DNA from 2 places in the Gudongella sp. QWL-04 genome. Region 2 is predicted to be linked to the other one. Evidence: riboswitches for the same ligand, from Rfam matches in the RefSeq annotation. Region 2 holds a riboswitch; the other holds the start of a gene.

Evidence for each region. A riboswitch is a leader RNA that binds a small molecule or an ion and turns the genes downstream of it on or off. The one in region 2 is predicted to bind molybdenum cofactor.
Region 1: it holds a riboswitch for molybdenum cofactor, as region 2 does, so the genes downstream of both, AC4PHB_RS10950 (ABC transporter substrate-binding protein) here and AC4PHB_RS11830 (aldehyde ferredoxin oxidoreductase family protein) in region 2, are expected to answer to the same signal.

What each region holds. Positions count from the first base shown of each region.
Region 1 is NZ_CM178754.1:2,196,528-2,200,959, forward strand. It holds gene fdhF (formate dehydrogenase subunit alpha) at 1-1, shown strand, start outside; gene AC4PHB_RS10930 (ferritin-like domain-containing protein) at 13-507, shown strand; gene AC4PHB_RS10935 (MogA/MoaB family molybdenum cofactor biosynthesis protein) at 509-1,006, shown strand; gene mobA (molybdenum cofactor guanylyltransferase) at 1,008-1,622, shown strand; gene fdhD (formate dehydrogenase accessory sulfurtransferase FdhD) at 1,606-2,388, shown strand; molybdenum cofactor riboswitch at 2,357-2,471, shown strand; gene AC4PHB_RS10950 (ABC transporter substrate-binding protein) at 2,527-3,411, shown strand; gene AC4PHB_RS10955 (ABC transporter permease) at 3,463-4,155, shown strand; gene AC4PHB_RS10960 (ABC transporter ATP-binding protein) at 4,155-4,432, shown strand, end outside.
Region 2 is NZ_CM178754.1:2,385,865-2,390,296, forward strand. It holds gene AC4PHB_RS11825 (GNAT family N-acetyltransferase) at 1-315, shown strand, start outside; gene AC4PHB_RS11830 (aldehyde ferredoxin oxidoreductase family protein) at 348-2,192, opposite strand; molybdenum cofactor riboswitch at 2,244-2,371, opposite strand; gene AC4PHB_RS11835 (prenyltransferase/squalene oxidase repeat-containing protein) at 2,573-3,517, shown strand; gene AC4PHB_RS11840 (DUF4846 domain-containing protein) at 3,519-4,432, shown strand, end outside.

The DNA.
Region 1 (4,432 bases), 190 kb from region 2:
GGAGGTGTTATAATGGATTATGAACAGGTGTTGAGATATGCCATGCAAATGGAGCTGGATGGCAGTAATTTCTTCAAGGAAAAGGCCGGACACTTCTCGAACCCGACCACCCAAAAGCTGTTCCTTGACCTGTCTGATGTTGAGATGGAGCATTACGCCTATTTGGAAAGACAGCTTAAGTCGTACGGAAGCAATGGAGACTTTGACACTGCTGAGGATGTCATGGACAGAGATGAAGACATATTCAAGTCAAGAGAAGAATCTGAGCATATTGAGGAGACGCTCAAGGAGTCTGACATCCCTGATCTGACAATTCTAAGGATGGCGTATTTAATAGAGAGAGACTACAAGGAATTCTATGAGAGAGCTGCCGAGCATTCTAAGGATGAGGGTATCAAGGCAATATTCACTAAGCTCTCAAAATGGGAGGAAGGGCACGAAAGGCTTTTCAAATCTGAATACGACAGAAGGATGAAGGAATACATGACCCTTCCTTGGGGAGGTTAATATGTTCAAAGTAGGAATAATCACAGCAAGCGATAAGGGCTCGAGGGGAGACAGAGAAGATCTTTCAGGAGCGTTGATCAAGGAGATGACAGAGAACAGAGGATACCAGATCGTAAGCTACAAGGTCCTGCCAGACGAGGAGGAACTTCTGGCCCAGGAAATGATAAGACTTTCAGATGAAGTCAAGGTAGATCTTATCCTGACAACCGGTGGAACAGGATTTAGTATGAGAGATGTCACCCCGGAAGCAACAATAAGGGTTTGTGACAGGATGGCTCCTGGAATATCCGAAGCCATAAGGTCCCTGAGTCTTAGAATCACTCCCCGCGCAATGCTTTCGAGAGCGGTATCTGGAATACGCAAAAGCACTCTGATAATAAATTTACCAGGAAGTCCCAAGGCCGTAAGGGAATCTCTGGAATTCATTCTGGACAGCGTTCATCATGGATTGGAGATCATGACCGGAAGAGATAGTGAATGTGCAAGAAGCGGTGATTGATATGAAGCATTTTGGTTCTGCAATAATCCTTGCCGGGGGCAAAAGCACCCGTATGGGCTTTGATAAACAAACGCTCAAGCTTAGAGAGCGAAGCTTGACCGAGGGGCTCATAAAAAGGCTAAGGAACTATTTTGACGAAATAATCGTCGTGACAAATAGGCCTGAGCTATATATCGGACTCGCAGACAAGATAACGAGCGACATAATTCCCGACATGGGCCCATTATCAGGGATCCATGCCGGGCTTTCTGCTGCTTCCTCAGAATATTCCTTCGTCATCGCCTGCGACATGCCTCAAATCAATAACAAATATATTGATCATATGAAGGAGCTACTGGAATATAACAGACCTATGGCTTGCATCACTAAATTCGGTGACTGGATCGAGCCCTTTAATGCCTTCTATAACAAAGCATTGGCTGAGTATATAGAAGAATTTCTCCTGGAGGGGGGAAAGGCTGTGCACAGACTTCTGAAAAACCACATAGTGGAGTATATTCCTGAGGAGGTCGCCAGAAGCTTCAGCCCTGATTGGGGGATGTTTCTTAATCTTAACACCCGCGAGGACCTTCTAAAGTATTTGGAGGAGGGAACCTTAAGTGGATACGACGAATAGAGTAAATGTTGCAAGGTGGAGAAGAGGAGAACTGACGATCGAAGAGGATCAGGTGATAGTCGAATATCCATTGACCATCCATCTGAACGGTGATGAACTGGTCACTCTTTTGTGCACGCCAACCTCTCTCAAGGAACTGATAGTAGGATTTCTTCTGTCCGAAAACTTCATCGATCATATTGACGAGATAAATGAGTTGTACATAGAAGAAGAGCTGGGAAGAGCTACAATTAATACCTCTGTAAAAAGACCGCTTAGGGAAAAGCTTATAGGGAGAAGGACCATAACCTCGGGCTGTGGAAGAGGAACCTCGTTCTACAGTGCTGTTGACCAGACAAAGGCTATTAAAATACAGAAAAGTATGGAAATTCATCCAAGTATTGTGCTACAATTGATGAGAGAGTTCAATCAGAACTCCAAGCTTTTCCGAGACACTGGAGGAGTACATGGATGCGCATTGTGTGATATATCTTCTATCCTCCTTCAGGAGGAGGATATCGGAAGGCACAATGCCATGGATAAACTCATTGGCAGAGCAAGGCTTGAGGGCATTGAGTTGTCTGATAAGCTAGTGCTTACAACAGGAAGGGTATCATCCGAGCTGCTTATAAAGGCAGCTAAGCAAGGGATACCTGTTATCGCTTCAAGGTCTGCACCTACAGAGCTGGCTGTCAGTCTGGCTCAGGAAACCGGCATTACATTGATTGGATTTGCAAGAGGAGACAAACTGAATATCTATAGCAATTTTCCGAGCACGAAGGTCTAAAGCATAGCCATGACCCAGTGCCGTTGGGTTTAGAGGGAAATCTCTGAGCCTCCCGTTTGGAAAGGAAGATGTTTAATAAGGCAACCTTTCTTTCTGGTTGTCTTTTTTGTTTCCCAAAATTAAAGGAGAGTGGTCGTCATGAAAAAAACGCTTACATACGTACTTCTCCTCTTGCTGATCCTTGTAACTATGTCCGGTTGTGCATCTAGGACAGAAGCTCCTGCAGAAGCACCGGCTGAAACTCCTGCACAGGAGCCTGCAACTGAGCCTGAACCAGCTGCTGAGAAAAGTATAATCCTTGCAACGACGACAAGTACACAGGACTCAGGACTTCTCGATTTTCTGCTTCCGATCTTCACTGAGGAGACCGGGATCGAGGTAAAAACAATTGCAGTTGGAACCGGTAATGCCCTGCAAATGGGACGAGACGGGGAGGCTGACGTACTTCTGGTACACGCCAAGGCTGATGAATTGAAGCTGGTTGAGGAAGGTCATGGCACAGTAAGACACGATGTAATGTACAATGATTTTGTACTTGTGGGGCCAGCCGATGGTCAAATTACTTATGGAAATGATATCAATGCAGCTCTTGCTGCGATCAGTGAAAAAGGACTTCCGTTCGTTTCAAGAGGAGATGACTCAGGAACTCATAAGAAGGAGCTGGGACTCTGGAAAGCACTTTCAATTGAGCCTGCCGGTGAATGGTATATTGAAGCCGGTGCAGGAATGGGGGATGTCCTAAAGATAGCTGACGAAAGACAAGGATATACCTTGACAGACAGAGCAACCTACCTTGCACTTAAGGACACACTCCAACTGGAGATTGTTGTCGAGGGAGACGAAGGCCTTTTCAATCAGTATGGAATAATACCTGTCAATCCAAATAAGGGAGAAATGATCAATGAGGCTGGGGCTTTAGAGTTTATGGACTGGTTGATTTCAGAAGAGGGACAGGAGCTTATATCGCAATTTGGAGTCGAGGAGTATGGAGAGCCTTTGTTTATACCAAACTATGGTAAATAGGTTCATTCAGGCTCCTAGAAACAATAAGATTATCAAAGGAGGTGAGGGACTATGGATTATATAGCCCAGGGCTTTGGAGAGGCATTAAGGCTTTTGGCTGGATTTGATGGTGAGGTATATAGAATAATCATGCTTTCACTTTTAGTATCCATATGCGCTACCATGGTCGCCTCACTTATTTTTGTTCCGCTGGGGGTTTACCTTGGCATCAAGCAATTTAAAGGGAAAAAAATATTTTCAAGAACTGTATATACCTTCATGAGTATCCCTTCAGTGATCGTAGGTCTAGTGGTAGCGCTGCTGCTCGCTAGAAGAGGACCCTTGGGATATTTGCGGCTTCTTTATACTCCTTCAGCAATGATCATCGCTCAGACGATACTTGTAATACCACTTGTGTTGGGCCTTACATATAATCTATCAAAGAACAGAGGGATCCCTATCGAGAGAGTCTCAAGAACCCTGGGAGGTAAAAGATCCGATTCAGTGATCCTAATTATCAGAGAGTTAAAAATCGACATCCTTGTGAACATTGCCACTGCATTTTCAAGAGCCATATCCGAGGTAGGGGCAGTAATGATTGTTGGAGGTAATATCAAGGGACAGACCCGGGTTATGACTACAGCAATATCAATGATGAACTCCATGGGAGATTATCCAATGGCAATTGCACTTGGAATCATCCTCCTCGTGGTTTCCTTCGGGATCCACAGTCTGATTTACTCGTATAGTCAGGAGGAAGAGTAATGGAGATAAAGCTAATAAGAACGAGAAAAAAATACCGAAATACAATGGTTTTAGATATAGATGATTTGACCATCCCTAAAGGGATTATAACTGGGATAACCGGCTCCAACGGAGCAGGCAAGACTACGCTACTCCACATAATTGCAGGACTCGACGACGGCTTCGAAGGAGAGGTAACCTATGACGGGCTCCCAATAAGCAATCATGTTAGAGAGTCAATGACGCTGGTATTCCAAAAGCCATATCTTTTTAGGAGGACAGTCTACGACAATATTGC
Region 2 (4,432 bases):
GAGGGGTGTATCATCCTTGCTTCAGTGGAAGATGCTCCTGCGGGATGTGTGGCATTAAGAAAAATTAATAACGAAATTTGTGAGATGAAGAGACTTTATGTCAAAAGTCAGTTCCGCAGTTTGGGATTAGGTAAAAAGCTTGCAAATAGTATAATTGAGAAGGCCAGAGAGCTTGGATATGAATATATAAGACTCGACACTCTTCCAACAATGAAAAGAGCCCAGGAGATGTACAGGGAAATGGGCTTTTATGAAATAGAACCATATATTTATAATCCTGTTGAGGGAACTAGATACCTGGAGAAGAAGCTTTAGGGACAAGGGGAAGAACCCCTTGTCCCTAAATTTTATTCTAACTTAAGTCTCGATAATGTATCACTGGTTGGGAGTCCGGTTTTCAAATCCCATCCCATACTTCCATAAAACTCATCTAGCATAATTTCCTCATTTGCAACTAGACCCTTGCCAAGACCATCTGGAGCAGGCTCATTTGACAACCTACATGGCAGCTTTTCATCCTTTCTGCCAAAGCCTTCTCTTGCGTTGAACATTCTCTCAAGATTTATAACCCTCTCTGCACACTCCATCATTTCATTTAGGGACTTATTATCACCTGTCGCAGCATTATGCAGTCCTGTCCATGTACTGCCCTTAACAGCGAGAGTGATACTGGCAAACAGACATACTCCCAAGAGATTGGTAATCATTGAAAGCTCCATAAACGGCTTGACCCACCATTTATTTTCATCCTCAAAGGGGGACACCTTTTCATGTATACCAAGTTCAGGCTCAACATATCCGAAGGCATCGATGACTGATGCATAGGGCCTCAGATGATCGGCACCCCTTGGTGAAATAAGATGCGAAAGTGATTCACCCTTACTTGCACGTACTCCACAGGAAGCAAGCTCCATACCCTTTACCTGGAATACGTATTTTTCGGCCTCTGGACCTATTCTTCTGGCAGCTCTTAAGGAGCCCTCCGCTAAGATATCCCCGTATCCTTCTCTGTTTGCTATCATCTCGGTCATTTTGACCATAGACTCAGCATACCCAAATGATAGATCGATGCCGCCAGTAGTTTCTTTGTCTATCAATCCCTTTTCAAACCATTCCATTGCAGATGCTATTGTTTGCCCGGTAGATATGGTATCTAGACCCATTCGGTTGCATATATAACCTGCTTTAACTATAGAATTGAGGTCATCTACAAAGCATTTTGACCCGAATGCACCCAAGGTCTCATATTCGGGACCTCCACCGGATTCTCCCCTATATTCTCCATCAAGGATTTCAGTATGTCTTCCGCAGGCTATTGGGCAGCCATAGCAAGCCCAAGGTTTTACATTAAGGGTTTCATGGTAAGCCTTGTGACCGATTTTATCCATGGCATCAAAGGTCGTAAATTGCCAATTCCTAGTTGGCAGCAGCCCCAGGGCATTGATTGAATCAGTAAATGAAGGTGTACCAAATGGCTTTAACTCATCTCTGACGAATGCCTCAGACTCAAGCTCTGTGCGTGCCCTGTTGGAGTATTCATCCATCATTTCCGGGTTGCTTACTTCAGGTTTTGTGGAACCATATATTGCTATAGCCTTTAGATTTTTACTGCCCATAATTGCTCCTGGACCACCTCTACCTGCAGCCCTGTGTTTATCCACCATTATCGAAGATATCAGTACCTTTTTCTCTCCAGCAGGGCCGATCTCTGCTATCCTGACTCTTGGATTTTGAAGATCTTCTCTAATTTTATCCTCTGTTTTTTCGGTATCCAGACCCCATATTAAGGATGCATCCCTGAATTCGACCGACTCGTCGTTGATGTAAAGATAAACTGGAGAACTGCTTCTTCCTGTAATGAGTACTACATCATAGCCTGCTCTTTTTATCATGGGAGCAAGGTGGCCTCCAACATTCGTCATGCCTATCGTACCAGTAAGTGGAGACTTGTAGCCGATACATAGTCTTCCACAGGATGGAGCCTTGGTTCCAGTTAGAGATCCGGTAGTGAATACTAGCAGATTTCTTTCATCCATCGGGTCCATTCCAGGCTCTAGATTATCATAGAGTATTTTAGCTGCCAACCCCTCTCCGCCAACAAACATTCTAGTCCATTCCTCGTTTATTCTGGATAACTCAATGCTTCTGTCAGTCAAGTTGATTTTCAACATTTTCCCAGTTATAGTGCTCATAAGTATTCTCCTTTCCTAAAACACTACGCGAACAAAAAACAATAAGAGGCCTTCACCTAAGTGAAAACCCCTTTGCAAGCATGGCAGGTCAGAAAATTACTTTTCTGGCCCAATGTTCAGTGTTTCCGAATTATGTTTCACCTTATGCCGGGAACACAGAATCGGAGTTAACTATATTACTCGTATATATATTAATACATTATGGGCATATATTCAATAATCTGAGAAAACATATAGTAATTAAAAGAAATAACAATACTGGAGATGATCCTGTGAAAATCAAATTGTTGAGTTTATACTAGGACAGAGGGGACGGTATAAGATATACTTAATTAAAGAAATAGTAGCGGTTTCTGATTTGATAAAGGAGTTGGATCCATATGGATAAAATCTATGAATGGCTCTTAGAGGGAGACATCAGCATCCAGTATCAGACTAGAAAGTATTTGATGAAGGAGCCCTTAGAGCAGCTAGTTCCTCTAAGAGGAAGGATATGTGAAGAGGGCTGGGGAGTGGAGTTCCTTAGTAAGAGAAATCCATCAGGACATTGGAGTAGGGATTTTTACCAAGTCAAGTGGATAAATTCACACTACACACTTTTGGATCTTCGGTATCTTGAGATTGAGCCTGTGAAACCTATTATTGAAACTCTCAATATCATTATTGACAAATGCAAGGCTGCTGACGGAAGTATAAATGAGTCTCATACATTAAAATCTGGAGACATTTGCATTAATGGCATGTTTCTTAACTATGCGTCCTTTTTCGGAATTCCTGAGGATAGATTGGAATCAGTCGTAGACTTTCTGCTGACTCATCAAATGTCAGACGGGGGCTTTAACTGTATGTCAACTCGCAGCGGAGCTGTCCACAGCTCGATGCATACAACTATATCGGTTCTTGAGGGAATATGGGAGTACATGAAGGCGGGGTATACCTATAGACTTGACGAGCTAGAAAGGATCAAGAAGGAAAGCGAGGAATTTATTCTTAGTCACAGGCTATATAAATCAGATAAGACAGATGAAATCATAGATAAACGCTGGATAATGCTGTCATACCCTTCCCGATGGAGGTATGATATTTTAAGAGCGCTGCTATATTTCGCAGATTCCGACCACCCTTATGATTCCAGGATGGAGGATGCCATTCAAATACTTCTTTCTAAAAGGAAGAAAACGGGAAGGTGGCCGGTACAGGCTAAACACCCTGGGGAGGTCCATATCGACATGGAGTTCACAGGGAAAGACAGCAGATGGAACACCTTAAGAGCTCTGAGGGTGTTAAAAGAGTATAAGCTAGAAGAATTAAAGGAGTTAGAATAAAATGGGGTCACAGAATAGAATCGTCTCTGAATACACAATGAAGAAATACCTACCACTACTTATTGCGGTCTTAGTGTTTGTGGGCTGTAGTCAATCTAAGTCAGAAAATAAAACAGAGTTGCCTATTCCACCCGTAGAACCTGAAATTATCTTAGAAGAAAGCATACTGAATAAAGATGGAATGACTATACTGGAAAGGTACGCACCTCCAAAAGGCTACAATAGAATTGAGGTTGCGGATGGAAGCTTTGCAGATTTTCTAAGAAACCAGAAGCTAAAGATCTATGGAGATAAGGTGCTATATTATGATGGTCGTGAGAAAAACAGAACGGATGTTTACGATAGCGTATTTGATGTAGATATTGGAGATAGGGATCTTCACCAATGTGCTGATGCAGTTATGCTTCTTAGAGGAGAGTATCTATTTGAAAAGGGTAAATTTGAAGATGTTAAGTTTAACTTCGTTTCAGGCTTCAAGGCTGAATATTCAAAGTGGATGGAAGGCTACAGGATAAAGGTAGATGGCAACAATGTCAGCTATTATTTGAGCACTGATCCATCATCAAGCTACGAGAGCTTTAGAAAGTATATGGACATGGTTTTTGCCTACTCCGGAACTCTTTCCCTTGAGAATGAGCTAGTTCCAGTTTCCATTGAAGACATGGAGATAGGAGATGTTTTCATAAAAGGTGGCAGTCCTGGTCATGCAGTCATAGTTGTGGATGTAGCAGTAAGTAGTGGAAACAACAAGGTATTCATGCTTGCTCAGTCTTACATGCCCGCACAACAAACTCAGTTACTTATAAATCCCAACAACGAGGGAATCAGTCCCTGGTACAGCTTGGATAACATGAGCGCATTGAAAACACCTGAATGGACATTTGAATTAGATCAGCTTAGAAGATTCAATGATTG